Regions from separate parts of the Holtiella tumoricola genome, predicted to be linked through region 3. Evidence: predicted binding sites of a transcription regulator. Region 3 holds the regulator's gene; each other region holds the start of a gene.
The links. Region 3 encodes Rex, which represses fermentation and respiration genes when NADH is low (regulators of the CRP and FNR family bind a similar motif). Its sites were predicted from a motif close to ATTGTTAANTANTTAACAAT; they were not measured.
Positions count from the first base shown of each region.

Region 1 (8,343 bases), on a different contig from region 3:
ACTTCATATGAAAGAGGGCAAACTGATTCAACAACCTATAGAAGAGTTAAAGAATCTAAGAAGTAAAGTAGTTGGCCTAGAATTAAAGGAAAATAATACAAAGATTCAGCTACCAGCTCATACATTTGAATTAGAACTTATGTTAGAAACGCTTAAAAAGGATTTAAAGATTATTATAAGAAAAGGTGCAGTTCTTGAATATAAAGCGGAAGAAAAAGTAATTTCTTTAATATTTGATGAATGTGGTTATGGACGTGACAAGAGAAGTGTCCAAATAGAAGTAGTGAAAAATATCCGTATATTTGGAGATACATCATCACTTGAAATTTTTTTAAATGACGGAGAAGAAGTCTTTACATCACGTTACTATCCAAGTACAGAAGAAAATCAAATTGAAGTTGAAGGAATAGAGCTAAATGGAAAATTAAATTTATGGGAAATGAAGGCGATAACTATTGAAAACTAAATTAATTAGTAGAATAGGAGCAGTACTTTTCGATAATATAGCAATCTATGCATTAGGACTTGGAGTACTTATACAACTAGGTGTACAAACAAATAAGGCGCTTTTTATGATGAGTTTGATATTTGTACTTTATAGTATTCTTACACCTATATTTTGTAGAGGGTATCAGTTAGGTAAATATTTATTGGGTATGAAGATTACCACAGAAGATTACAAGCAACCTAATGTGTGGAGGTTTATAGTGAGAGAACTGAGTAAAATCATGTACGCTATACCATTAATAGGTATTGGATTTCTGCTTGTTTCTCAGTTTTTAATGGCAAGAAGAGAAGATGGAAAAGCATTACATGATTTAATTGCAGGAACAAGAGTTATTCGTGTATAAGAAATAGAAGATAAATAGGAGAGTAGAATATGAAAAAAATCTTTGCTATAGGTGAAGCATTAATTGATTTTATCCCAAACCAAAAAGGGTGTGCACTAAAAGAAGTAGTAAGTTTTGAACGTGTAGCAGGGGGAGCACCAGCTAATGTATGTGCAGCAATTTCTAAGTTAGGTGGAGAAGCTAAATTTATTTCTCAATTAGGTAAAGATGCCTTTGGAGACTATATTATAGAGGTATTAGAAGAAGCAGGTGTAGGATGTGAGTATGTTCTAAGAACAAATAAAGCAGGCACAGGACTTGCATTTGTATCCTTAAAAGAAGATGGTAATAGAGATTTTTCTTTCTACCGTAATCCAAGTGCGGATATGTTATTAGAAGCAAATGAGATTAAAGAAGAATGGTTTGAAGAGTGCTATGGTTTACATTTTTGTTCAGTAGATTTAGTGGAATCACCAATGAAATCAGCTCATAAAAAAGCTATTAACAGTGTATTAGCACATGGTGGAATTATAAGTTTTGATCCTAATGTACGTTTACCATTATGGGAATCAGAAGAGGCGTGCCGACAAGCAATATTAGAATTTTTACCCTATGCTCATATTATTAAAGTTTCAGACGAGGAACTTGAATTTATTACGGGATTTGACAAAATAGAAGATGCACTTCCTGACTTATTTAAGGGAAATAGAGAAATCATAATTTATACAAAAGGTGGAGATGGTGCTGAAATTTATACAAGAAACAAGAAAGCACATGTCCCAGGAAATAAATTGAATGTAGTAGATACGACAGGAGCAGGTGATTCTTTTATTGGTGCATTTTTATTTATGTTACTTAATAATCAAGTAGATCAAGGAGCACTAGGAACACTTAATGAAGAAGAACTAGTAGACTACTTAAGTTTTGCAAATGATTATGCAGGATACAGTACATTAGGAAAAGGTGCTATTGGATCGTATGCAACATTAGAAGAAATTATAAAGTTTAGAGCAAAAAAATAATATTATAAATGAAAAGGCTATTTAATTAGTAAATTCTAATTAGATAGCCTTTTTCATAATTCATTATTGAGCAGTTGATAAAGCCATATTAACAGCTTCAAATACAGCTGAACTTGAGTTAGAAGCACCTGTTACAGCGTCAATACCTTCTGTAGATTGGCTGTAGATAATGCTTGGAATTAAATCATTTTGAATAGACATAAAGATTGTAGATGTTTCATGATGTTCAAGTACTTCAATTGTATCAATGAAACCATCTTTTACAGTAACTTCGACTGAAATTTTGCCATTATTTCCTGTTGCTTCACCTTGGTATGTACCATCTTTATATTGAGGTTTAGCTTCTTCATTAATTTTTGGTTGGTCAGCTTTATCTGTTTCAGTAGAAGTAGTAGCAGCACCGATAAAGTTATTATCAGACTTAGCAAGTGCAGCAGCATTTGTACCAGCTTCACGACCAAATACGATAATATCAGCTAAAGCATTTCCACCTAAACGTTCAGCACCATGTACACCACCAGTTACTTCACCAGCAGCAAATAGGCCATTTATTGGATTACCTTCTTTATTAATAACTTGTGCATCAGTGTTAATTTTGATACCGCCCATTGTATGATGAACACCAGGAGCCATAGGAATAGCATAGTAAGGTGCTTTAGTGAAAGGAATTTCCATGCCTGCACTACGATTAAATGCAGAATCTGTACCACTTTCTACAGCTTTATTCCATGTATCAATGGTTGTTTTAAGTGTAGTACCATCCATGTTAAGTGCACTAGCAAGTGCTTCAGGTGTTTCACCTTCTACTGTTAGGCCTTGAGCTACATATTTTTCAATAGCTTTTAAGCTTTCACGAACAGTTTGATCAAAGACTAAGTAAGCAGAACCACCCTCTTGTTCTAAGATAGCAGCAGATACTTTGTCACGAGTGGACATTTCATCTGTGAAACGCTCACCTTTGGCATTTACAAGGATAGCTCCGTTACCACGAACAGCTTCAGTAATAAGTGCTGCAGTTTCTGTATGTACTGTTGGATGAATCTGAATTTGCTCAATATCTGTTAAGTCTGCACCAAGTGCTTCAGCAAGAATAATACCATCACCAGTTGCACCAGGTTGATTTGTTGAAATAAAACCATCTAATTGTGGTTGGTATTGTGTATAAAGTTCTGGGTTGTTACCAAAACCACCAGAAGCAATAATAACTGCATCTGCTTTAATTGTATAATTTACTTTTTCTCCGTTTACAGTTTCAATTGCTTTAATCCCTGTTACTTTATCGTTTTCATAAATAACTTCTGTAGTTTCTGTATTAAGCATTGTTGTAATGTTACGGCTGGTTGTATTTTGGAAAAGTACATTAACTAAGTGGTCACCAACAGGAGCACCACCAGTAGGCCTATGAGCACGCTTAAATGATGCACCACCTAAAGAACCTACATCAGAAAGGTCTGCACCTAAATCTGTAAGCCATGCTATAGCTGGAGCTGCATTTTCTGTCATAAACTTAACAAGTTCAGGGTCATTAAGTTCTTCTCCACCTTTCATTGTATCAGCGAAGTGAACTTCTACTGTATCTTCAATACCAGCTTCTTTTTGGAAAGCTGTACCAGCAGCATTAATACCACCAGTTGCACGAGCAGTATTTCCTCCTACGAATGGCATTTTCTCAACAATAATAACATTTGCGCCTGCATCATGGGCTTCAATAGCAGCGCTTAATCCGCCACCACCAGCACCAATTACAATAACATCTGTTTCAAGGATATTTTCCTCAGATGATTCAGTTGTCTCAGTTTTGATTTCAGTTTGTGTGCCAGAAGGTGCATTTGCACATCCAGCTAATAGGGATACTGATAAACCTAAGCAAGCTACTAGTGATAAAAGTTTTTTTATCTTCATGTTGTCTCTCCCTTTAATAAAAATTTAACAATAAAAGTATAACATAAGTTATTTATAGATAAAATAGGATTACATAAAATGGCAAAAGTAAAAATAATTAGGTATTAGTTTAAAAATATAGAAGAAAAGGTATGGAGTACTTATAAAAGTCTTAAAATAATTTTATTAATAATTTTATAAAAAATAATAAAAAATATTGATTTTATTTATAGGTAGGATTATAATAAGTAAAGAAGTTAAGCATGGCCCATTGGTCAAGAGGTCAAGACGTCACCCTCTCACGGTGAAATCATGGGTTCAATTCCCGTATGGGTCATAACAAAAAGGAGATTATGAGTGATATCACTCATAATCTCCTTTTTGCTATATCAATAGATATTTTTTTAGTAATCTTAATAAATAGGAAATCTATTATTAATATTATAGGATAAAAATAAAGAATTAAATATTTTTGAATAAAAAATACAGAAATTATATGTATAAAAGTATATTTATATAATACTGTAATTAAATTCATATCCCTTTTAGAGGGAAGTTTTTGGCAATACTCACGATTTCATTACCCAAATCAAATTGTAACTAGATTTTTTTACTAGAAAATGACATAATAGAGTTGAAAAAATATGAGGAGGGCATACTATGGATTTTAAACAAGGGTACAATAGATGGCTTACAGAAGAAAAAGTGGAAGCAGGTTTAAAAGCTGAATTAGAGCAACTAACTGATGAAAAGGAAATAGAAGATAGATTTTATAAAAATCTTGAATTTGGTACAGGCGGTTTACGTGGTAAAATTGCTGCAGGTAGCAACCGTATGAACGTACATACAGTAGGAAAAGCAACTCAAGGATTAGCTACATATTTATTAAAACATAAAAAGCAACCAAGTATAGCAATTGCCTACGATTCAAGAAATATGAGTAAGGAATTTGCAGATACAGCAGCTAGTGTACTTGCTGCGAATGGGGTGAAAGTATTTCTTTATCCATCATTAAGACCAACACCAATGCTTTCATACACTGTAAGACATTTAGAAACTGATGCAGGTATCGTTATTACAGCATCTCATAATCCTAAAATTTATAATGGATATAAAGTATATGGTAATGATGGTGGACAAATCACAGATGAAGTAGCAAAAGAAATTTTAAACTTTATTGATGAAACAGATGTATTTGATGGTGTACATACAATGTGCTTAAAAGAAGCAGAAGAAAAAGGTTTACTCGAATACATAACAGAAGAAGTAGATAAAGCTTATTACAATAAGGTAGCAACTTTATGCATCCGTAAAGACCTTATTAAAGAAAAAGCTTCAGGGCTTAAAATCATTTATACACCAATACATGGTAGTGGTAATATTCCAGTACGTACAATGCTTAAAAAATTAGGCTATGAACAAGTAGATGTTGTAAAAGAACAAGAATTACCAGATGGTAACTTCCCAACAGCACCATACCCAAATCCAGAAGATAAAGCAGTATTTGAACTTGCTATTGAAATGGCAAAACAAACAGAGCCAGATTTAATTTTTGGTACTGATCCAGACTGTGACCGTATTGGGGTTGTAGTAAAAGAAAGTGCAACAAGCTATAAAGTATTAACAGGAAACCAAGTAGGTATTCTTTTAAGCGATTACATCTTAAATGCACGTCGTGAGATGGGGCTTTTAAGTGAACAAGATACTATTGTTAAAACAATTGTAACTTCAGATATGGTAAAACCTATTGCTGCTCATTATGGAACACAAGTTATGGACGTTTTAACAGGCTTTAAATATATTGGGGAAAAGATTAAAGAGTTTGGAGAAACAGGTGCAAATAATTTTGTATTTGGATATGAAGAAAGCTATGGTTATTTATCAGGTGAGTTTGTACGTGATAAAGATGCTGTTATTGCTTCTGTTCTTATTGCAGAGATGGCACTTTACTATAAAGAGCAAGGCAAAAATCTTTACGAAGCGCTTGAAGACTTATTCCAACAATATGGTTACTATAGAGAAGACCTCATTTCAGTAGAAATGGAAGGAAAAGATGGACAAGAAAAAATAGCTGCTATCTTAAGTGCACTTCGTGACAATACACCAGTAGATGTAAATGGTGTGAAAATAGCAACTGTAGAAGATTATAAACTTTCTACAAGATATAACTGCTTAGAAGGAACACAAGAAACAATTTATTTACCAACTTCGAATGTTATGAAATTTATTTTAGAAGATGGTAACTGGTTTGTTGTAAGACCTTCAGGAACAGAACCAAAAATGAAAATTTACCTTTCAATCATTGGTAAAGATTTAGAAGATGCAAATGTAGTACTTAATAATTTCAAAAAACAAGTTTTAGCAGTTATAGGTGTAAATTAAATAAAAATAAAGGACTAGGGAAATCATTAAAGTGAGGAACCTAGTTCTCTTTTTTTATAAGGAACCAATAGGACAATTTTATAAATTATTGATGGCAATGCTGTGACAAAATAAGGAGGAAAAAGAATGAGATATGTTATTGTATGTGAAGTAGGAGGGGAAGGGGGGAGATTTAATAATCAACTTCGAAAAGAAGTATATGAAAAGTTAGGAGCAAAATCATCTACCTTACCAGCTCATTTTACTATTAAGGCACCTTTTGAATATGATGGCATTCCAAATGATTTAGATATGAAGCTGGAACAATTTTGTAAGCATGAAAAGGCAGCACCATTTAGATTAGAAGGATATAATCACTTTGATGATCGTGTTATTTATATGGATGTAGTCATGTCTAAAGAGGGAAAAGCATTACATGATAGGTTAATTGATACACTAGAAGAGTTACCTTATCTAACATTTGATAAAAAGGATGGTAAGGATAAGGTCTTTCATGTAACAGTTTCATCTAAGAAAATTCAACCTATTTACTCTAAGTTATGGGATTATGTTCATCAATACCCTTGCCAATTTGAATGTAGTTTTGATAACATAACTTTATATAAATGGGAAGAACATAAATGGGTAGTTCATAAAGCCTATCATATATCAAAATAGAAGAGAGAAAAGAAAAGGTTATTACAGGGATTTAGATTATATTTTCTGTAATAGCCTTTTCTTATTTTAATTATTAGAAAAATATTAGATATAAGTTGACTTATGATATTATACATCATATAATATTGAAGAATTAATAATATAAGACGGTTTATAGGGACTAAAGAGGAGGTAGTATTTGTGGCAATTCCATTAAGTGGTAGTTTGCTAGATGCTTGTGTATTAGCTGTAGTACGTAAAGGGGACGTATATGGTTATAGACTCACACAAGAGGTAAGAGAAGCATTAGAAATATCAGAGTCAACATTATATCCAGTACTTAGAAGGTTACAAAAAGAAGGATGTTTATGCACATATGATGAACCTTATCAAGGGCGAAATAGAAGGTATTATCAAATAACAGAATTAGGGCATGCAAAGTACGATGCCTTTTTAGAAGAATGGACAATGTACAAAGATAAAGTAGATAGGGTATTGATGGGAGGAAATAATAATGAATAAAGAAGAATTTCTAAGAATCCTAGAACAAAATTTATATAAGTTACCATTGGAAGAACGCGAATCAGCAATGCAATATTATGAAGAATACTTAGAAGAAGCTGGTGTAGAGCATGAGCAAGAAGCTATAGCTGCATTAGGGAACCCAGCTCAAATAGCTAAACAATTGCTGGCTGATTTCGTAGTAAAAGAAGCAGAAGTAAAATCCATGAAACCAAAACAAAGTTTTCAAGCGCTTTGGATTGTTATAGTAGCATTATTTGCTAGCCCAATTGCATTTCCACTTGCAATAGCAATTGCAGCAGTAGGATTTGCAGCAGTTGTAACAATGATTGCTTTAATTTTTTCAGGGTGTTTAGTAGCAATTGTAATGTTAGGAACATCTTTGATTTGTGGCGTAGTAGGAATTGGGGCATTATTTGTTCAGCCAGCAACAGGTGCAGTTTTTCTTGGCGCAGCATGTACACTTCTTGGTATAGGCATATTATCAGGTGTACTTATGTATGTAGTAGTAGGTAAAGGTATACCTATGATTATAAGAGGAATTAGTAACTTATGCAGTAAAGCGAAAAGGAGGAATGCGGTATGTTAAAAAAGTCAACACTTATTGTATTAGCAGTATGCCTTATTGTTGGAGGAATAGGGATAAGTGTAGCAGGCCTTGCATTAGGGGGGAAAAGCTCACTTTATTCTGATGATACAGGGATACATTTTAGAGGATGGAACGAAGAGGTAGGATATAGAAGTGATAGAAATGATTTAGAGGTTATTCGTACACAAGCTTTTAATGGAGATGTTAAAAGTGTGGAGCGTTTTAGTAAGATAGATGTAACAAGTGGAACAGTAGCTATTAATATTCAAGAAGGTAATGACTACGCTATTCGTATGAATGTAGGTTCAAAGGTAGAGCTTAATTATGGGGTAAGAGGTGATACACTTTATATTGAACAAGAAGGCGACAAGATGAAGTGGGGTTTATTTGGTAATCATTCAATGTCTGAATATAGTGGGGAAATTGTGATTACGATACCAAGTGGAACAAAGTTAGAAAAGACAACTGTTATGTTAGGTGT
Region 1 is NZ_JAQIFT010000010.1:127,811-136,153, reverse strand. It holds gene PBV87_RS02085 (glycoside hydrolase family 32 protein) at 1-466, shown strand, start outside; gene PBV87_RS02080 (RDD family protein) at 456-851, shown strand; gene PBV87_RS02075 (carbohydrate kinase family protein) at 881-1,852, shown strand; gene PBV87_RS02070 (flavocytochrome c) at 1,916-3,754, opposite strand; tRNA gene PBV87_RS02065 (tRNA-Glu) at 3,999-4,070, shown strand; gene PBV87_RS02060 (phospho-sugar mutase) at 4,394-6,115, shown strand; gene PBV87_RS02055 (2'-5' RNA ligase family protein) at 6,242-6,772, shown strand; gene PBV87_RS02050 (PadR family transcriptional regulator) at 6,953-7,273, shown strand; gene PBV87_RS02045 (DUF1700 domain-containing protein) at 7,266-7,862, shown strand; gene PBV87_RS02040 (DUF4097 family beta strand repeat-containing protein) at 7,856-8,343, shown strand, end outside.
Region 1: the regulator Rex is predicted to act here: its motif matches at 3,767-3,786, upstream of PBV87_RS02070 (flavocytochrome c).

Region 2 (8,343 bases), on a different contig from region 3:
AATAGAATCTACAAATGGCCAAATAGCGCCAATACCACATGTAAATATAGTTACTAATATTTGTGCAATAGCAATTGAATTATAACCTAAATAGAAACGGCCTACGCCACCCCATCCTAAAACAAGTTGTAAAATCCCTGCAACAAGTCTAGATTTACGTGTATCAAGTGGTTGATAAGGTTGTTGGTAGTTTGTTTGTTGATACGTTCCTTGTTGCTGACTACCTTCTTGATAATTTGTTTGTTGATAGCTTGCTTCGCCTGCCTCTTTTCTAATTTCAGCACCACATCTTCCACAAAAACGATCAACATCTCTTACTTCTGCTCCACAGTTTGGACAATTCATACTTATTCCTCCTTAAAAGGTTATACCTTTAAACATTTTCTTAATAATCCAATCTAACAAACTTTCTTTATCATATTGTCTATTTATAATTTTTCTGATCACCATATAAAGCTCACTTAGTACAATGCTTAGAGCTATTATAATCCATACATACACTAATGGATTTAGTCTAAATGCCTCTAACATATTCCCTCTGCTCAGTTGGAATAATGCTGCTCTAATATTACACCCTAAACATTTGCTGCCTAATGTATCAAATATACAAGTAGTTTGGTTATTACTAAGTATCCCTACTCCCTTTAACATTAATGGTCCTAATATTAGAAATGCACTAGCTAATATAAGCTTATATTTCGTTATCTTTTTCATTACTTTATCTCTTTCTTATAGTCCTACTACTATTCCTAACATCACAATAAGGAATAGCCCTCCACAAAGTGCAATTCCGATTCCACCTAGGACAATACCTGCAATAGACATGCCTTTACTTGATGGATACTTTAATCCTAAAACCCCAAAAATAATCGCTGCAATAGAGGGAATAACTCCAATGAAAGGAATAATGCAACAGCTAATAAGACTTACAATCCCTAGTACTAAACTGGCAATTCCAAAGCCTATGCCTTCATTATTAGGTGTTACTGCTTGATATCCATTATAAGGTCCATTTATAGGTGGTCTAGGTTGTTGATAATTATTAGTATGCTCAGGTGCTACAGGTGTATAGTTAACTTGGTTAGGGTCTTTACCATCTTGGTTCGTGTGATTGTATTCATCCATTTTATCTCCCCCTTTACATGATTTTATTGTATTATAGTTAAAGATAAGTTGCAATTATTTTTAGACTAATCAATCATTAAACATTCTTAATTATTATTAACTAAATTATTAAGAAAGGAGTGTTAATTTGCATCTGCTACGTTTATTCTGCTACCTTCTTATCATTCCACTTGGCTTTATCGCATCACATACTTCTCTAGCAAACGAAAGTATCTGCTACTGGTATACTCATTACAATCTCTTATGCCCTATGTGTGGTGGAACACGCTCCTTTATACATTTTATTACCTTTCAGTTTCAACAAGCCTATAGCTACAACCCTGTCTTAACTCTAAGTGTTTATCCTATTATGGCTTTCCTTGTCCTACAAGATAGTTATACCATCATAGCTAACCACTTCTTTAGCAGGAATCAAAGTTCTCTTTTACTTTTCTTCATTAACTTATTGAATAGAAAGGAATCCTAATATGTCCCATTGGCTTCCTGTTACACTAATCTATATTACTTTTCTTCTTGGGCTCATTCTCTATATGATACCATTCAACCTAAGAAACTTTAATAAGCTCCGTTTAACTTATCTAGGCTTTCTCCTTACATCACTCATTCTCTATCTTATCTGGGGGATTTTCCGTAACTTTAAATAAATAAAAAAGAGCTGTCTTATGACAGCTCTTTCTTTAAAATCTATTTTGTAATACGCTTAGCACCACCCATGTATGGACGAAGTGCTTCTGGGATAATAACTGACCCATCTTCTTGTTGGAAGTTTTCTAAGATTGCAGCTGTTGTACGACCTACTGCAAGACCACTACCATTTAATGTGTGGATGAATTGTGCTTTATCTTTAATATTATCTTTAAACTTAATGTTTGCACGTCTAGCTTGGAAGTCTTCGAAGTTAGAACAGCTTGAGATTTCTACATAACGACCGTAGCTTGGCATCCAAACTTCAATATCATATGTCATTGCTGAACTGAATCCTAAGTCTCCTGTACAAAGTCTAACAACACGGTATGGAAGACCTAATGCTTGTAAGATACCTTCAGCATCATTTGTAAGTGTTTCAAGTTCTTCATATGAGTTTTCTGGTCTAGCGAATTTAACCATTTCTACTTTATTGAATTGGTGTTGACGGATGATCCCTCTTGTATCACGACCTGCTGAACCAGCCTCTGCTCTAAAGCATGCTGTGTAAGCACAGTGTTTGATTGTAAGGTCTTTACCATCTAAGATTTGATCTCTGTACATATTTGTTACTGGTACTTCAGCTGTTGGTACTAAGAAGTAATCTGTACCTTGTACTTTGAAAGCATCTTCTTCAAATTTTGGAAGCTGACCTGTACCTGTCATACTTGCACGGTTAACCATGAATGGTGGGAATACTTCTGTATAACCATGTTTGTCTACATGCATATCAAGCATGAAGTTCATGATTGCACGTTCAAGTCTAGCACCTAAACCTTTATAGAATGTAAAACGAGCACCTGTTACTTTTGCTCCTTTTTCAAAATCAAGAATATCTAAACCTTCACCAAGATCCCAGTGTGGTTTAATTTCGAAATCAAATTCTCTAACATCCCCAACTCTTCTAAGTTCGATGTTATCTTCATCACTAGCACCTTCTGGAACTTGTGGGTTTGGTAAGTTTGGAAGTGTAAGAAGAATGTTTTGGAGTGTATCATCTACTTCTTTAACTTTTTGATCAATACCTTTGATTTCATCTGATAGCTCTTTCATTTCAGCAAGTACAGCTGTAACATCTTTACCTTCTTTTTTCATAACTGGGACTTGTTTTGATACAACATTTTGTTTGTTTTTAAGTACTTCTACTTCTGCAAGAAGTTCACGTCTTTTAGTATCTAATTCTAAGAATCCTTCTAAGTCATAGTTACCACTTCTCTTAGCTAATGCTGCTTTTACGCCTTCAAAATCGCTACGTAGTCTTTTAATATCTAACATATCTTTCACCTCGTAAATATAAAAATAATAATAAAATAAAAAACGCCCTTTTATCTCGTAAAAAGATAAAAGGACGATTGCATACTCGTGGTGCCACCTTCATTCATCAGTAAATAAACTGACCTCTTATTGCTATAAAGGGCAACTCCCTTCTGGCTCATCACCAGCAACTCAAAGAGCGGAACACTAAAGTCTGTTTACTAGTTCACACCATCCACTAGCTCTCTTAAAAACAAAATCTTAAGCTTTTCTCTCATCAACGTTATTTTACCTATATAATGAAAGTTTTCATATTTGTTTCATTATATGCCATTCATATTCAAAATGCAAGACCTGAATATTGTTTATATTTTTTTTAAATAATGTGTATATAACTTTTTTATTTGGTCCATACTACCATTGTACCAAGTGTGAGGTACATCGCTAAATCCCCCCTCAACCTAGATTTCCTCCCCCGAAGTCTAGGTTATTTTTTTGCCTTTAGGCCTTTCCCCTTAGCATGAACCATCGATTACTTACTTTCCAGTTTGACTTTCAATCTTTCTTATCACTTTGCAAGGATTTCCTACTGCAACTACATCATCTGGAATATTTTTAGTTACTACACTCCCTGCTCCTATAACAACATTCTTACCGATAGTAACACCTGGACAAATAATACTTCCTCCACCAATCCAAGTATTATCTCCTATTACAATAGGATAACCCATTTCTATACCACTCACTCTTAAGTCTGCCTCCACTGGATGGGTCGCTGTATAGACTTGTACATTAGGAGCAAACATAACATTGTCCCCAATAGTTACGGTATTTACATCTAGTATAGTACAGTTATAGTTGGCATAAAAATTCTTTCCTACTTTGATGTTGTATCCATAATCACAAAAGAAGTTAGGCTCCATATATAAATTTTCTTCTGTTTGAAGAAGCTCTTGTAAAACCTCTAATCTTTCTTCATGGTTACCCGGTTCGAGATGATTAAATTTATAGCACAATTGTCTTGCACGTGTACGATCTTCTGTAAGTTCTTTATCTGATGCATCATAGCCTAAACCTTTTAACATTTTTTCTTTTTCTGTCATGGGATTCTCCTTTTCAAATGATCTGCTGAATTCCCTTATATTATATAACTTTCATACATGTATTTACATAGTTCTACTTTTTATCTAACTATTAATTTATACCTTCTAAAAAATTTTTCGTTATTTTTTTAACACTTTTTATTGACACCTACCCTAACCCATGTTATTATTCTAGTGTAAACAGCATTATTTCTTAATCAAAAACTTAATCAAGTCCAGATTAAGTTATATTTTTTAACACGCCTTGTTAAAATTATAACTATGTTTGCCTAATTTAAAAGCATATGCTAATTCCTAATTAGGCAAACTATTTCAAGCAGATTATTTCTTAAAATATAAACACATACCCTAAGGAGGCTTTAATCATGGCAGATCAAAAAAAAGAACAAAAAGCACCAGTTATCGACGCTAACGTAATGGTAGACGAGCTTGTAAAAAAAGCTAACGTTGCCCTTGAACAATTTATGGAACTTAATCAAGAACAAGTAGATGAAATCACAAAAGCTATGGCACTTGCTGGTCTTGCAGCTCAAATGAAACTTGCAAGAATGGCAGTTGAAGAAACTGGTCGTGGTATTTTCGAAGATAAAGTTACAAAAAACATTTTCGCAACAGAATACATTTATCACAGTATCAAACATGATAAAACTGTAGGTGTTATTGAAGATAATGAAGATGAAGGTTACATGGAAGTAGCAGAACCAATCGGTGTTATTGCTGGGGTTACACCTGTTACAAACCCAACTTCTACAACAATGTTCAAAGCTATTATTTCAATGAAAACAAGAAACCCAATCATCTTTGGTTTCCATCCATCAGCTCAAAAATGTTCAGTAGAAGCTGCTAAAACAGTAAGAGATGCTGCTATTGCTGCTGGTGCTCCTGAAAACTGTATTCAATGGGTTGAATATCCATCAATCGAAGCAACTTCAGCTCTTATGAATCATCCAGGTGTTGCAATGATTCTTGCTACTGGTGGTTCTGGAATGGTTCGTTCAGCATACTCAGCTGGTAAACCAGCTCTTGGTGTAGGTCCTGGTAACGTACCTGCTTTCATTGATAAAACAGCTGTACTTGAAAGATCTCTTACAGACCTTATCCTTTCAAAATCATTCGATAATGGTATGATTTGTGCATCTGAACAAGCTGCTATCATTGAAGCTCCTGTATATGATAAAGCTATTGCTTACATGAAAAAACATGGTTGCTACTTTGCAACTAAAGAAGAAATCAAAAAAATCGAACCAGTTGTTATCAATCCTGAAAAACAAATGGTTAACCCAGATATCGTAGGTAAATACCCATATGAAATTGCTGCTCTTGCAGGTGTGACAATTCCAAAAGAAACTAAAGTTCTTTGTTGTGAAATCGAAGGTGTAGGTGCTGAGTATCCACTTTCAAGAGAAAAACTTTCTCCAGTACTTGCTGTAATCAAAGCTAAAGATGCTGCTGATGGTATTGAAAAAGCTGCACAAATGGTTGAACTTGGTGGTCTTGGTCACTCATCAGTTATCCATTCAACAGATCAAGCAACTATTAATGCTTTTTCTGATAGACTTAAAACAGGTCGTATCATTGTAAACTCACCTTCTACACATGGTGCAATTGGTGATATCTACAATACAAATATGCCATCACTTACACTTGGATGTGGTTCATACGGACGTAACTCTACTACATCAAACGTTACAGCTTCAAACTTAATCAACAAAAAAAGGGTGGCGAAAAGACGCGTGAATATGCAATGGTTCAAAATTCCAGAAAAAATCTACTTCGAACAAGGTTCTATTGCTTACCTTGCTAAAATGCCAGAAATCTCTCGTGCAATGATCGTAACTGATCCAATGATGGTTCAATTAGGTTATGTAGATAAATTAGTATATCAATTAAACAAAAATCAAAATAAAGTTTCTATCGAAATCTTCAGCGATGTTGAGCCAGATCCAGACTTAACAACAGTAAGAAAAGGTGCTGATATGATGCGTTCATTCAAACCAGACGTAATCATTGCACTTGGTGGTGGTTCTGCAATGGATGCTGGTAAAGCAATGTGGTTATTCTACGAACACCCAGAAGCTGACTTCGAAGGTATGGCTCAAAAATTCTTAGATATTAGAAAACGTGTTTACAAGTTCCCTAAAATGGGTAAAAACTCTAAATTCGTAGCTATCCCAACAACTTCAGGTACAGGTTCAGAAGTAACATCATTCGCAGTTATCTCTGATAGATCTAAAAATATGAAATACCCTCTTGCTGATTATGAGTTAACTCCAGACGTAGCGATCATTGATCCAGAATTCGTTATGAGCGTTCCAGCTTCTGTAACAGCAGATACAGGTCTTGACGTATTAACACATGCGATTGAAGCTTATGTATCAATCCTTGCATCAGATTACACAGATGCACTTGCAATTAAAGCAATTCAATTAGTATTTGAATACTTACCACGCTCATACAAATTCGGAGCTAAAGATCCAGTAGCTCGTGAAAAAATGCATAATGCATCATGTATCGCTGGTATGGCATTTACAAATGCATTCCTTGGTATCAACCACTCAATGGCTCATAAATTAGGTGCAGAGTTCCATATTCCTCATGGTCGTGCAAACGCTATCTTACTTCCTCATGTTGTTGAATACAATGGTCAAACAACACCAAGTAAGTTTGCTATCTTCCCTAAATATGAAAAATATATTGCTCCAGAAAAATTTGCTGAAATTGCTAAAGCTCTTGGACTTAAAGCTTCTACTCCAGAAGAAGGCGTACAATCTTTAGTTAAAGCAATCCGTGATCTTATGAAAGAACTTAACATTCCAATGACAATCAAAGATTGTGGTATCGAAGAAAAAGTATACATGGCAGCAGTAGAAGATCTTGCTTACAAAGCATTCGAAGATCAATGTACAACAGCTAACCCACGTTTACCAAAAGTTGTAGAATTACAAGAGCTTTACAAAAAAGCTTACTTTGGTAAATAGTTTCCTTTAAATAAATTTCCTCAAAGTCACAAAGAGGCACGATCAGGTTAGGCGTGCCTCTTTTTGCTTTGTCTATTTTTGAATAGTTTGAATAGGCATTTATTCTTCTCCTTTGCATAGTATATAGTATTTATCCATTTTAGGAAGGAGCTTTAAATATGCCAAAACCTATTATCGGTATTACTAGCAATCTACTTTTCCGCTCTAATGCCTATAGCGGCCGCTACTCTACTAATAATAATCAAGATTATGAAGAAGCTATTTTTAAAGCCGGTGGTATGCCTATATTGTTACCCCCTACCTCTAATCCATCAGATATTCAGGCTCAACTTAATCTATGTGATGGTATACTTCTAGCTGGAGGAGATGATCTTAACCCTCTTCTCTATGGTGAAGAACCTAACAAATACCTAGGTGAAACTAATTACCTTGTTGATATCCATCACCTCACTCTTACTAAGCTTGCTCTAGAAGATCATAAACCCATCCTAGGTATCTGTCGTGGCATGCAAGTTCTTAATGCTGCAAAAGGTGGCAACGTCTATCAAGACCTTAGTGAATGCCCTCACGCTTCTTTACAACATCAACAACAATCTCCACGTACTAATCTCACTCACACTGTTTCAACAAGCAAAAATACTTTACTTCAACAACTTATAGGAACATCTTTTGCCACTAATTCCTTTCATCATCAAGCGATTCATCAACTAGGTAAAGACCTTATTGCTACTGCTTGGTCAAAAGATTCTATTATTGAGGGTATTGAACTTCAAAACTATCCATTTGGAGTGGGTGTACAATGGCACCCTGAAATTATGCTTGCCACCTCTTCTTCTATGCTTCCTCTTTTCAAAAAGTTTATTAGCCTGTCTCAAAATTAGTCTACTTCTTGTCCATAGGCATATATATAGGTATAAAGAACTATTTAAAAGGAGGAAAATATATGCCAAAGTGCTTATTACGCTTCTCGACATTCCTACTTACTCTGTTATTTATACTACCACTTACTTATGCTACCCCTAGTAAGTCACCCTTACTTTTTATCAATGATCAATTAACCTCTATTACTTCTCCTATTATTGAGACCCGTGATCAAATATATGTACCATTAAGAGCAATTAGTGAATGCTTAGATTTGGACCTCTCTTTTGATGATCTTACTCATACTGTCAACGTACAGTACGAAAATAATATATTTA
Region 2 is NZ_JAQIFT010000014.1:99,178-107,520, forward strand. It holds gene PBV87_RS03465 (zinc-ribbon domain and TM2 domain-containing protein) at 1-345, opposite strand, end outside; gene PBV87_RS03470 (DUF2752 domain-containing protein) at 358-714, opposite strand; gene PBV87_RS03475 (DUF4190 domain-containing protein) at 730-1,125, opposite strand; gene PBV87_RS23025 (DUF2752 domain-containing protein) at 1,253-1,591, shown strand; gene serS (serine--tRNA ligase) at 1,810-3,084, opposite strand; T-box leader at 3,151-3,353, opposite strand; gene PBV87_RS03485 (sugar O-acetyltransferase) at 3,600-4,166, opposite strand; gene adhE (bifunctional acetaldehyde-CoA/alcohol dehydrogenase) at 4,532-7,144, shown strand; gene PBV87_RS03495 (gamma-glutamyl-gamma-aminobutyrate hydrolase family protein) at 7,303-8,025, shown strand; gene PBV87_RS03500 (stalk domain-containing protein) at 8,088-8,343, shown strand, end outside.
Region 2: the regulator Rex is predicted to act here: its motif matches at 4,410-4,429, upstream of adhE (bifunctional acetaldehyde-CoA/alcohol dehydrogenase).

Region 3 (8,343 bases):
GTGCTACAGGTGCTGAATTTGCAGATTGTGTAATTAATAATCTATAAGATATAAGGTTTTAATAGAATACAAGAGAGGCTGTTGCACCAGGTGTAACAGCCTTGTTTAATATCTAAAGCATTAAAAAAGAATATATTTCATATATTTAAATAAAAAGTCAAAGGGCTAAGTGAAATTACATTTTATCTATAAAAGGTGAAGTAATTGAAGGGGGGAGTAAGATGAAGAGAAAATGGGATTTTGTTAAAACGCCAGGGGAATGGATCGGAATAACATGTATAGGTATGAGCTTGATCTCAGTTCTTATGATGTATATACAACAATGTAATTACTGGAATGATGTGGTTGAATTATTTTGTTTAGGTGGAGGCTTGCTCCTTACATATAAGGAAGGAATATGGGTAAAGGTATTAGCTGGAACCTTTTATTTTATATTTATTGTATTTATTATAGGAGAATTTATTTAATAAAAGATAAAAAATTTTATATAGAGGGAGGCATAAATTGGACAACCATCTTCATATATTTTATTAGTACAAAAGTATAATAAAATGGGGGGAAACCAATGAAGGTGGAAAAAAGGGTTATTATAGGAGTTGGTATTGCGGTATGTCTTATAGTGATTACATCATGTTGCTTATGGAGTAGCTATAAAGGTCAGTCCAAGTATATTTTGAATAAATATTTAGAAGCTATTAATAATAGAGATTACAGTACTGCAGTGTCATATATGTATAAAGATGAAAAGCTTTTAAGCTTTACTGAAGAAGCGTTATCTAATTTTATACAAAATTATTTTGAGGAAAAAGAATTTATAAAAGTAAAGGCGACATCTAGTAAGATAGGTGACCAAAGTAAAGATGCTAAAAAGAAATTTTATGAGGTTAAATATAATTTCGCAACGAAAAGTATTACTAATACACTAAGCCTTATACAGATAGAAAATAAGTGGCAGGTTGTTTTTCCGTTTCGTATAGAAGATATTCATATTTATACACCATTAGGTTCAAGTGTATGGTTTGACGATCAGCAAGTAACAGATAAAGAGGATAATAAATATGTAGTTAAGAATGTATTACCTGGGAATTATGTGGTACGTGTTGTCTTTCCTAATGAAATGTGTGGAGATTATGTAACGACTATTAATGTTCCTACAGAAACAGAAGTAATTGTACCTTATCAAACTGTAGAAGTAAGCGTAGAGTGTATGAGTGGTACAGTTGTAGAGCTAGGAGGAGAGCAACAAGTTAATAAAGATGGGGTTGTGTTATTTGAGAATGTATTAGAAGGGACATATCCTTTAAAGATTTATGATACATATGGTAATATTGAAACATATGAAGAGCCTATTAGTGTTTCACAAGAGAATAGAAGTTTCAATGTTGAAAAGTTTACACTTTCTACTTTAGGGAATGAAAGGCTTAAAAAGAGTGTTGATAATTTTTATAGTGCCTATATTGATGGAATTAAAAATCATGAAAGTAATTTTATCAATGATTTTGCTGTAGCAGAAATTAGTGCACATTTAATAGAAGAATTTGAAGCATGGTTTGTGGATGGAAAGAATTTAAAAGATGCTAGGATGGAAGTAGAAATTGAACAAATTAATATGAACAGTGAAGGTGTAGTAGAAGTAGAAACCCTTGAAGTTGTAAAAATGACTAATAAAGAAGCAGATGCAGGCGGAAAGATTTATGAAAGAGAATATCAAGTTACTTTAAAGTGGATTATGGAGCTTATTCGTGAGGGTGAAAGTTATAAATTGAAGGATAGAACCATAGCAGAAAGCCTTGTTTCTTATAAGGATAAAGATGGAAGATGGGTTGCTTATTAAAAATAGAAAAAACCATTGCACTTTTCTTAGAATTTGTTAGAATAAGGTTTGTATACATAGATACGCGTACCAAAAGGTGCGGGTAAGGAGGACAAAAGTGAGTTACAGTACAGCTGGAACAGACAAAGCTTCTTTAAGGGGAAGAGTATTTAATGCAATTAGAGAAGCTATTTTAGATGGGAGCTATAAGCCAGGGGATGTTTTACGTGAAAGTACAATAGCCAATGAACTAGGGGTAAGTAGAACACCTGTAAGAGAAGCGATTAGACAGCTAGAACTTGAAGGATTAGTACAATCTATTCCAAATAAAGAGACCGTTGTAGCAGGGATTACAGATGAAGATGTTGAAGATATTTATCTTATTAGATCAAGGTTAGAGGGGTTAGCAGCACGAAAAGCTGCAACAAAAATTACAGAAGAAGATTTAAAACAAATGGAAGAGATTCTAGCACTTACAGCTTTTTATGTTGAGAAGAATGAGTTTAATCAATTAAAAGAGTTAGATCATAAGTTCCATGATATTATTTATAATGCAACGCGTAGTAAGACGCTTAACCATATTTTATCGGATTTTCATCATTATGTACAAAAAGCAAGGAAGGCTTCTATTTCTACACCAGGTAGAGCTAAAGAGTCTTGGAAAGAGCATGAAGCTATCTATTTAGCACTTAAAGAACGAGATGGTGAAAAAGCGGAAAAACTTGTTGGACAACATATTAAAAACGTTGAATACAATATGCATATTAATACAAATGAATAATAAAAGGGCCTTGCAATGTCATGCAATGGCCCTTTTGGTTTAGTTTAAACTTTCCAGTTCTTCTGAAGTAGACTCCCAGTTAGCATAAAGCTCTGTAATATATATTTCAACTTCGGATTTTTTGTTCATGACTTCGCGAGATTTATCAGGGTTAGTATAGACTTCTTCTAGACAAAGTTGCTCATCTAATTCTAGAACGAGAGTTTCTTGAACTTCAATTTGACTTTCAATATCTTTAAGTGTTGTTTGAAGTTTTTTTATCCGATTTTGTAATTCCTTTTGTTTTTGCCAATCTTCTTTGGTAGAAGCTGTTGGAGAAGTAGTTGTAGATTGATGAGATAAATTTGTGCCAGTAGGGGCGTTTGTACTTACTGAATGAGAAGTAGAAAGTTCTTTTTTCTTTTCCATAAAGTAATCGTAGTCACCTAAATACATAGCCATATTATCTTTTGACATATCTAAAACTTTAGTAGCTGTTTGATTGATGAAGTAACGGTCGTGTGAAACATAAAGGATTGTACCTTCATATTGATTCAGTGCATTTTCAAGAACTTCTTTGGACATCATATCAAGGTGATTAGTTGGCTCATCAAGGATGAGGAAGTTAGCTTTTGAAAGCATGATCTTAGCAAGTGCAACACGGCCTTTTTCACCACCGCTAAGGGCATGAATAGGTTTAAAAACATCTTCACCTGTAAATAGGAAAGATGCCAACATGTTACGGATTTCAGTATTTGTAAGATCAGGAAACTCATTTTGAATTTCTTCTATAATACTAGCATGTTGATTTAGGGTAGCATGTTCTTGATCATAGTAACCAATGTATACATTGGTGCCAAGTGTAACTGTTCCAGTTGTAATAGCGCTTGTACCCATAATCATACGGAAAAGAGTGGTTTTACCAATTCCATTAGGACCTACAATAGCAACCTTCTCACCGCGTTTGATATCAAAGTTAATATGGCTAAAGAGTGCCCCATCTTCAAATGACTTAGATAATTCTTTAACAGTGAGGACATCGTTTCCACTAGTAATACGTGGTGTAAGTACTAGATTCATAGGCTTGTCATCTATGGTAGGTAGGTCCATAACTTCTATTTTATCTAAAAGTTTTTCACGGCTTCTTGCACGTTTGATAGATTTTTCTCGATTAAATTGACGAAGTTTAGCGATAACAGCACGTTGTTTGGCAATTTCTTGTTGCTGTTTTTCATATTGATGCATAGCTGCTTCATAGACTTTTTCACTTTCAATGATAAAGTTACTATAATTGCCATTATAGACCATAGCACGACCAAATTCTAAGTGAACGACTTTCGTTACAACACGATCAAGGAAGTAACGGTCATGAGAGATTACAAGAACTGCACCTTTGTAACTTCTTAAGTAATTTTCTAACCATTCTGTAGCTGCGATATCAAGATGGTTAGTTGGTTCGTCAAGAAGGAGAAGGCTAGGCTCTTCTAAAAGAAGCTTAGCAAGGGCAACACGTGTTTTTTGACCACCGGATAAAGTGGTAATGGGTTGATTATAAATTTCTTCTTTAAGGCCTAATCCTTTTAGAACACCTTTTACAAGACTTTTATATTCATAGCCCTTTTTATCTTCAAAAGTTATACGGAGTGCATCGTACGTATGGGTTAATTCCATAGAATGAGTACGAGAAATTTCTTCTTCCATTTGATGAAGCTTAGCTTCTAATGCAATGACCTCATCAAATACATGAAGTAATTCCTCATATACCGTATGAGTAGAATTAAACTGCATATTTTGTTCTAAGTAACCAATAGTGGATCCTTTTGCAAAAAATAGATCACCTTCATCAGGGTGAAGTTCCCCAGTTAAAATTCGGAATAAAGTTGTTTTGCCGGCCCCGTTATTTCCAACTAGGGCAACTTTTTCTGTATCTTCTATATGAAATGAAACATCTTTTAACACAAGTTCTTCGTTAAAAGACTTACGAATACCATGACAATTAGCAATCATAAGTGAACCTCCTCATTATTGTAGTTTCATATTAACAGAAAAACGACAAAAATAAAAGCTATGAATGAACTATGTAGATTGACAAAAAAAAAACTAAAATGCTATACTATAGAATAAGAGTAAAAAGAAGGAGGTAAAGATGTGACTGAAGAGAGAAAGATTTCAATGGCAGTAATTAGAAGATTGCCAAGGTACTATAGGTATTTAGGAGAATTGCTTGACAATGGCGTAACTAAAATATCTTCTAGAGAACTAAGTGAAAAAATGAAAGTTACAGCTTCTCAAATTAGGCAGGATCTTAACAACTTCGGCGGTTTCGGACAACAAGGATATGGATATAATGTTGAATATTTACACAAAGAGATCGGAAAAATATTAGGACTTGAAAATACACATAGTATGATTATTGTAGGGGTAGGGAATTTAGGACAGGCTCTTGCAAATTATACAAGCTTTGAAAAGCGTGGTTTTAATTTAATCGGATTATTTGATGTCAATCCAAGACTTGTAGGTATGAGTATTCGTGGAATAGAAGTTCTGGATATAGACAAAATGGAAGAGTTCGTTAAGGAACATAAAGTAGATATTGCTATTTTGACAATGCCTAAGACTAAAGTTAAAGAAACAGCCGAAAATCTGGCTAAATGGGGTGTAAGAGGTTTATGGAACTTCTCACCTGTAGATTTATTTGTACCAGACGGCGTACAAGTAGAAAATGTACATTTATCACATTCATTAATGACATTAGCTTACAGAATTAATGAATGTGAAGGTGAATAAAATCAATAACTTCCAAACTATATGGAAAGTCGTAAACTTAGAATGTTCGTCTATCATACGTTGAAAAATAACAGAGATAGATGGACATTTTTTTATACATTTATCTTAGAAAAAAGATAAGAATGATAGCAGAATATAATAAAAGAATTCCGAACATTTTTTTTGAAAAAATAAGTGGTTCTATATAAAATGAAGAAAAAATAGAACTATAAAGTCGATAGAAATGAAAAATGTTCGAAATTGTATTGACTTACGTAAGTTTACATTCTAATATAATAATTAGAGAAATTATTATAGGATTTTAAAAAAATAATTAAGAAAATAGATAGAGGGAAGCTAGAAAACTGTAGTTTTTCTCTTTTTTAGCGCCTAAAATATTTTAAAAATAGATTTAATATAAAAGGAGAGTCTTGCGTGATTACCATTAACCAGTATTTATTAGCAACTAGTTTAGAAGAAGCGTACGAAACGCTTGTAGCCAACAAGAAAAATGTTATTTTAGGGGGCATGCTATGGCTTAAAATGGGTAAACAAGCTGTACATACTGCTATTGATTTATCTAAACTTGGACTTGACCAAATTACAGAAACAGATGAATACATTGAAATCGGATGTATGACAAGCCTAAGACAGGTAGAAACAAGTAGGCTTTTACAAGAGCATTTTGATGGTATTGTAGCAAATTGTGTTAAGGACATTGTAGGAACACAATTTAGAAATGTTGCAACTATAGGTGGAAGTGTATTTGGAAGATTTGGTTTTTCAGATGTATTAACAGCACTGCTTGCTTTAGATACTTATGTGGAACTTTACAAAGGTGGTGTTATGCCTTTAGAAGACTTTGTAAATGCAAAGAGAAATAAAGATATACTTGTAAAAGTTATGATCCGAAAAAGTGATAGTAAAGCGAGCTATCATACTCAGCGCAATAGTGCAACAGATTTCCCAGTACTTGCAGTAGCTGTAAGTCAGGCTGATGAAGGCGTAAAAATTTCGGTAGGGGCAAGACCTCATAAAGCAAAACGTGCCTATGAAGCAGAAGCTTTATTACAAGGTGGTTTAACAGAATCTACAATTGAGGCGGCTGCACAAAAGGTTGTAGAGGAGTTAGATTTTGGGACTAACTTACGAGCAGGTGAAGCTTATCGCAAACAGTTAGCACAAGCATTAGTTAAAAGAGCTATAGATGAGATTAGAGCATAAGTGAGGAGAGCATCATGAAAATAAAAGTATGGATTAATAATAAAGTACATGAAAGAGAAATTGAAAGTGATTTACTCCTTATTGATTTCTTGCGTAGTGAAGGTTATTACAGTGTAAAACGTGGTTGTGATACAGCTAATTGTGGCTTATGTACAGTGTGGTTAGATGAAGTACCTGTTTTATCTTGCTCAACATTAGCAGCACGTGCAAATGGAAGAAAGGTGACAACATTAGAAGGGCTTGAAGAAGAAGTTAAAGTATTTGCAGAATTTATGGCTAATGAGGGTGCAGAACAATGTGGTTACTGTAGCCCAGGCTTTATTATGAACGTATTAGCAATGAAAAAAGAATTAGTTAATCCAACAGTAGATGAGATTAAACATTATTTAGCAGGAAACTTATGCCGTTGTACAGGTTATATGGGGCAAATGCGTGCTGTTGAGAAATTCTTGCATTCAGAGGAGGCATAAATATGAAGGTAGTCAATCAAAAGGTTGTAAAAGTAGATGCAATGGCTTTATTAACAGGTAAGCCTGTTTATACAGAAGATTTAATGCCAAAGGAATGTTTAGTTGTAAAAATATTAAGAAGCCCTCATGCCTATGCAAAAATTAAAAGTATTAATAAGCAAATCGCTTTAAAAGTGCCAGGAATTGAAGCTATTTATACATATGAAGATGTACCTCAAACAAGATTTACTTTAGCAGGGCAAACATATCCAGAGCCTAGTCCATATGATCGTCTTATTTTAGATGAATATGTAAGATATGTAGGAGATCCTGTAGCAATTATTGCTGGAACAAGTGAAAAAGCAGTAGATAAAGCACTTCGTATTATTAAAGTAGAATATGAAAAAATGGAACCTGTATTAGATATGGAAAAATCTATTGATCATCCTTCGGTAATCCATCCAGAAGATAACTATTCTTTAAACTTTGATATAGGTAATGAAGTTAAACGTAATATTTGTTCTTCAGGACATTTTGGACATGGAGATATTGAAGCTGCATGGTCAGAAAGTGATGTTATCGTAGAAGAAACTTATCATACAAAAGCCAATGCTCAAGCAATGATGGAACCTTTTAAAACATATACTTACTTAGATCACCAAAACAGATTAACAGTTGTAAGTAGTACACAAATTCCATTCCATTTAAGACATATTTTATCACGTGCATTAGAAATGCCAAAATCTAAAGTACGTATTATTAAGCCTCGTATTGGAGGTGGATTTGGTGCAAAGCAAACTGCTGCAAGTGAAATGTTTGCTGCATTTGTAACAATGAAAACAGGTAAGCCAGCAGGAATTGTTTTTACAAGAGAAGAGTGTTTTAGAGCATCTAATAGCCGCCATGAAATGAAAATTAAAGTTAAAATAGGTAGTGATAAAGAAGGGAATATTAAAGGGATTCAAATTTATACCCTTTCTAATGCAGGGGCATATGGTGAGCATGCATCTACAACTATTGGGCTTGTAGCACATAAAACAATGCCACTTTATAATAAAGCAAAGGCATATCTTTTTGATTATGATGTTGTTTATACCAATACAATGGGTGGTGGTGCCTTTAGAGGATATGGGGCTACTCAAGGAACTTTTGCAGTTGAAAGTACAGTCAACCAATTAGCAGAAAAATTGGGAATGGACCCAGTAGAACTTCGTCTTAAGAATATTGGTGAAGTTGGAGAAATCATGCCAGCTTACTATGGCGAAGAACTTAAGAGCACAAAACTTAAAGAGTGTCTTGAAAAAGGACGCGAGTTAATTGGATGGGAAGAA
Region 3 is NZ_JAQIFT010000007.1:65,829-74,171, forward strand. It holds gene PBV87_RS01095 (isocitrate/isopropylmalate family dehydrogenase) at 1-47, shown strand, start outside; gene PBV87_RS01100 (hypothetical protein) at 222-467, shown strand; gene PBV87_RS01105 (zinc ribbon domain-containing protein) at 566-1,834, shown strand; gene PBV87_RS01110 (GntR family transcriptional regulator) at 1,932-2,594, shown strand; gene PBV87_RS01115 (ABC-F family ATP-binding cassette domain-containing protein) at 2,634-4,580, opposite strand; gene PBV87_RS01120 (redox-sensing transcriptional repressor Rex) at 4,722-5,360, shown strand; gene PBV87_RS01125 (FAD binding domain-containing protein) at 5,775-6,563, shown strand; gene PBV87_RS01130 ((2Fe-2S)-binding protein) at 6,578-7,033, shown strand; gene PBV87_RS01135 (xanthine dehydrogenase family protein molybdopterin-binding subunit) at 7,036-8,343, shown strand, end outside.